2 regions of the Bhargavaea ullalensis genome follow, and region 2 is predicted to be linked to the other one. Evidence: a T-box and tRNA genes for the amino acid it is inferred to sense, from the RefSeq annotation. Region 2 holds a T-box; the other holds one or more tRNA genes.

Evidence for each region. A T-box is a leader RNA that pairs with one kind of tRNA and senses whether it is charged. The one in region 2 lies ahead of serS (serine--tRNA ligase), so its partner is inferred to be a tRNA-Ser.
Region 1: it encodes a tRNA-Ser, which carries the amino acid that the T-box ahead of serS (serine--tRNA ligase) is inferred to sense. The anticodon was not compared.

What each region holds. Positions count from the first base shown of each region.
Region 1 covers NZ_JBHLWY010000040.1:124-2,347, reverse strand. The annotation lists gene ACFFIY_RS09430 (TraR/DksA C4-type zinc finger protein) at 1-154, shown strand, start outside; tRNA gene ACFFIY_RS09425 (tRNA-Glu) at 198-269, opposite strand; tRNA gene ACFFIY_RS09420 (tRNA-Ser) at 274-364, opposite strand; tRNA gene ACFFIY_RS09415 (tRNA-Asn) at 367-441, opposite strand; tRNA gene ACFFIY_RS09410 (tRNA-Ile) at 445-521, opposite strand; tRNA gene ACFFIY_RS09405 (tRNA-Gly) at 528-601, opposite strand; tRNA gene ACFFIY_RS09400 (tRNA-Phe) at 607-682, opposite strand; tRNA gene ACFFIY_RS09395 (tRNA-Asp) at 708-783, opposite strand; tRNA gene ACFFIY_RS09390 (tRNA-Met) at 786-860, opposite strand; tRNA gene ACFFIY_RS09385 (tRNA-Ser) at 932-1,024, opposite strand; tRNA gene ACFFIY_RS09380 (tRNA-Ile) at 1,042-1,118, opposite strand; tRNA gene ACFFIY_RS09375 (tRNA-Met) at 1,126-1,199, opposite strand; tRNA gene ACFFIY_RS09370 (tRNA-Ala) at 1,220-1,295, opposite strand; tRNA gene ACFFIY_RS09365 (tRNA-Pro) at 1,301-1,377, opposite strand; tRNA gene ACFFIY_RS09360 (tRNA-Arg) at 1,381-1,457, opposite strand; tRNA gene ACFFIY_RS09355 (tRNA-Leu) at 1,481-1,569, opposite strand; tRNA gene ACFFIY_RS09350 (tRNA-Gly) at 1,580-1,654, opposite strand; tRNA gene ACFFIY_RS09345 (tRNA-Leu) at 1,658-1,745, opposite strand; tRNA gene ACFFIY_RS09340 (tRNA-Lys) at 1,767-1,842, opposite strand; tRNA gene ACFFIY_RS09335 (tRNA-Thr) at 1,851-1,926, opposite strand; tRNA gene ACFFIY_RS09330 (tRNA-Val) at 1,934-2,009, opposite strand; rRNA gene rrf (5S ribosomal RNA) at 2,042-2,157, opposite strand.
Region 2 covers NZ_JBHLWY010000027.1:5,856-8,079, reverse strand. The annotation lists gene serS (serine--tRNA ligase) at 1-1,270, opposite strand, end outside; T-box leader at 1,336-1,548, opposite strand; gene pdxS (pyridoxal 5'-phosphate synthase lyase subunit PdxS) at 1,635-2,224, opposite strand, start outside.

The DNA.
Region 1 (2,224 bases), on a different contig from region 2:
CGCTAGCACGGACGAAACCGGAACAAAGAAGGGTTTTTCAAGGTCCGAGACGATGGAAGAGTACGAAGAAGAGTTGGATGCAGAACAGCTTGAATCCCCGATGGGCGACATTCCCTATCATGAGCGGGACAGCTATACAGGAGAAAAAGAATAAAAAAAGAGCAGCCTCCTGAAAAGGAAAGCTGCTCTTTTTGTGATGACCCCTACGGGATTCGAACCCGTGTTACCGCCGTGAAAGGGCGGTGTCTTAACCGCTTGACCAAGGGGCCGGAATGGCGGAGAAGGAGGGATTTGAACCCTCGCGCCGGTTACCCGACCTACGCCCTTAGCAGGGGCGCCTCTTCGGCCTCTTGAGTACTTCTCCAATGGCTCCGCAGGTAAGACTCGAACTTACGACCGATCGGTTAACAGCCGATTGCTCTACCACTGAGCTACTGCGGAAAATGGTGGGCCTAAGTGGACTCGAACCACCGACCTCACGCTTATCAGGCGTGCGCTCTAACCGGCTGAGCTATAGGCCCACTCTCTGGAGCGGATGAAGGGAATCGAACCCTCGACTTCAGCTTGGGAAGCTGAGGTTTTACCACTAAACTACATCCGCGTCAATGGTGGCTTGGGACGGAATCGAACCGCCGACACAAGGATTTTCAGTCCTTTGCTCTACCGACTGAGCTACCAAGCCAGCAACAAGAATTATGTATAAAAAATGGCGGTCCCGACGGGAATCGAACCCGCGATCTCCTGCGTGACAGGCAGGCATGTTAACCGCTACACCACGGGACCATTGGTTGCGGAGGCAGGATTTGAACCTGCGACCTTCGGGTTATGAGCCCGACGAGCTGCCACTGCTCCACTCCGCGATAATAAAATGATGGCTGATCAGGTATCCCCTGACGGAAAAGTGCTCCCCTTGACTGAAGAGGCATGAAAATGGCGGAGGAAGAGGGATTCGAACCCCCGCGCGGTGTGACCCGCCTCTCGGTTTTCAAGACCGACCCCTTCAGCCAGACTTGGGTATTCCTCCGTGCATCAACCAGTGAATGGTGGACCTTGCAGGACTCGAACCTGCGACCGGACGGTTATGAGCCGTCTGCTCTAACCAACTGAGCTAAAGGTCCTTTGAAATGGCGGCGGAGGGGATCGAACCCCCGACCTTACGGGTATGAACCGTACGCTCTAGCCAGCTGAGCTACACCGCCACAGTAGTATGTATATGAAATGGTGGAGCCTAGCGGGATCGAACCGCTGACCTCCTGCGTGCAAAGCAGGCGCTCTCCCAGCTGAGCTAAGGCCCCATAGGTGGTCGGGAAAACAGGATTCGAACCTGCGACCCCTTGGTCCCAAACCAAGTGCTCTACCAAGCTGAGCTATTTCCCGAAATGGCGCGCCCGGCAGAAGTCGAATCCACAACCTTCTGATCCGTAGTCAGACGCTCTATCCAATTGAGCTACGGGCGCATTATTAAATTGAATCATACAACTGGTGCCGAGGACCGGTTTCGAACCGGTACGGTAGTCACCTACCGCAGGATTTTAAGTCCTGTGCGTCTGCCAGTTCCGCCACCCCGGCGGAATAAATATGGAGCGGAAGACGGGATTCGAACCCGCGACCCCCACCTTGGCAAGGTGGTATTCTACCACTGAACTACTTCCGCATATGGTGCGGGTGAAGGGACTTGAACCCCCACGTCCGGTAAAGGACACTAGAACCTGAATCTAGCGCGTCTGCCATTCCGCCACACCCGCATGTGTGGATTTGCATATAAATGGTGAGCCATGCAGGGCTCGAACCTGCGACCCTCTGATTAAAAGTCAGATGCTCTACCAACTGAGCTAATGGCTCGTATTTTGTGGTGCCGGCCAGAGGACTTGAACCCCCAACCTACTGATTACGATTCAGTTGCTCTACCAATTGAGCTAGGCCGGCAAAATAATGGTGGAGGATGACGGGTTCGAACCGCCGACCCTCTGCTTGTAAGGCAGATGCTCTCCCAGCTGAGCTAATCCTCCATATTAAGTATGTATCATCAATCAAGTGATCGGCCCGGCAACGTCCTACTCTTGCAGGGGGAAGCCCCCAACTACCATCGGCGCTGAAGAGCTTAACTTCCGTGTTCGGGATGGGAACGGGTGTGACCTCTTCGCCATCATCGCCAGACCTGATTCACTTTGAAAGGACAAGTACTATTATACCAATCCTGCACGGTTTGGCAAGTACTTTTTTT
Region 2 (2,224 bases):
CGATCCGTTCCTTGTTGCCCATGTAAGGACGCAGAGCTTCCGGAATGAGGACAGAGCCGTCTTCCTGCTGATAGTTCTCAAGCAGGGCGGCGACGGTGCGGCCGATCGCGAGGCCGCTGCCGTTCAGTGTATGGACGTACTCCGGCTTTGCCCCCTGTTCGCGGCGAAAGCGGATGTTCGCGCGGCGTGCCTGGAAATCTTCAAAATTCGAGCAGGAAGAGATTTCCCGGTAGACGCCCTGTGTCGGGATCCACACTTCGATGTCGTACTTCTTCGCGGCCGTGAATCCGAGATCGGCGGTGCACATCTTCAAGACTCGGTAAGGGAGTCCGAGCAGCTGGAGCACTTTCTCGGCATGGCCGGTCAGCTTCTCGAGCATTTCGTACGATTCCTCCGGCTTCACAAAATGCACGAGTTCGACTTTGTTGAACTGGTGCTGGCGGATGAGTCCGCGGGTGTCCCGCCCGGCGGAACCCGCCTCGGAGCGGAAGCAGGCGCTGTACGCCGCATAAGACTCGGGCAGGCCGGCCCCGTCCAGGATTTCATCTCGGTGGAAGTTCGTCACCGGCACTTCCGCCGTCGGGATGAGGAAGTAGTCCTCCTCCTCGATCAGGAATGCATCTTCCTCAAACTTAGGGAGCTGTCCGGTCCCGGTCAGGCTCGTCCGGTTGACGAGAAACGGCGGAAGCATTTCCTCGTAGCCGTGCTCATCCGTGTGGAGATCGAGCATGAACGCGGCCAGCGCCCGTTCAAGCCGGGCACCCGCACCCCGGTAAAAGACAAACCGGCTGCCGGTCGTCTTCGCGGCCCGCTCAAAATCCAGGATGCCGAGATCGGTTCCGATTTCCCAGTGGGGTTTTGCCTCAAAACTGAACTCAGGCACATCCCCCCACTTGCGGATTTCGACGTTGTCCTCTTCACTGTCGCCCACCGGCACGCTTTCATGAGGGATGTTCGGCACGCGCATCATCACGTAATCCAGGTTCTCTTCGACTTCGTGCAGTTCGGTGTCGAGTTCTTTGATCTTGTCGCCGACTTCGCGCATTTTCGCGATGGCCTCATCCGCATTTTCCTTGTTGCGCTTCATCTCGGCAATTTGCTGGGATGCCGCATTGCGTTCCGCCTTCAGTTCCTCGACACGGGCAATGAGTTCTCGGCGGCGGACGTCAAGCTCCCCGAACCGGTCAAAATCGGACAGATCCTCTCCCCGCTTCGCCAGCTTCTCTTTCACCTCGTCAAAATGAGCCCGGACATATTTGATATCCAGCATGTTCAGTTCCTCCTTGTTTGTCGGATCCGGTGAGGGGCAGACAGACAAAAAGCCCCCGTCCCCGAAAAAGGGACGAGAGCTTTTCCCGCGTTGCCACCCGAATTGGCTGCAAAGGCAGCCCGCTTTCATGGAATAACGGTCCATCCGCCGGCCGGGCCTACTGTTCGGTTCAGCCCGGCTGCTCAGGGACGGATTCACGGACATTCTTGCCGGCTCGCACCTGCCGCCGGCTCTCTGCAAAGAATGGCTCCGCTACTGCTTCCCCTCATCGACTCTGACTTTGAAATTAACAACACTGTACTACACCGGAAGGAAATTGGCAAGCTGCGCCTGTTTCCGGCTGCATCCGACCCGGCCGAACCGATTACCAGCCGCGTCCGCTCATGCGCTCTTCCTCGGCCAGCGCCGCAATTTCCAGGCCTTTCATCGGGGTGCCGATGTCCTTCGACAGTTCGCCGATCAGGGCATAGTCTTTGTAATTACGGGTTGCCTGGACGATCGCCTTTGCAAACTTCTCGGGATTGTCCGACTTGAAGATCCCCGAACCGACAAACACGCCGTCCGATCCGAGTTCCATCATGAGCGCCGCGTCCGCCGGCGTCGCCACGCCGCCCGCTGCGTAGTTCGTGACCGGAAGCCGGCCTTTTTCCCGGATTGCGAGCAAGATTTCGTAAGGCGCCTGCAGGTCCCGTGCCTCCACCATCAGTTCATCTTCGCTCATATTGACCACCCGGTTCACCTGCGCATTCACTTTGCGGAGATGACGGACGGCTTCCACGATATTCCCCGTGCCCGGCTCGCCTTTCGTGCGGAGCATCCGGGCACCTTCGCCGAGTCGTCGGGCCGCTTCCCCGAGATCGCGCGCACCGCAGACGAACGGCACGTCAAATGTGCTTTTCAGCAAGTGGAATTCCTCGTCCGCCGGTGTCAGCACTTCACTTTCATCGATGTAAT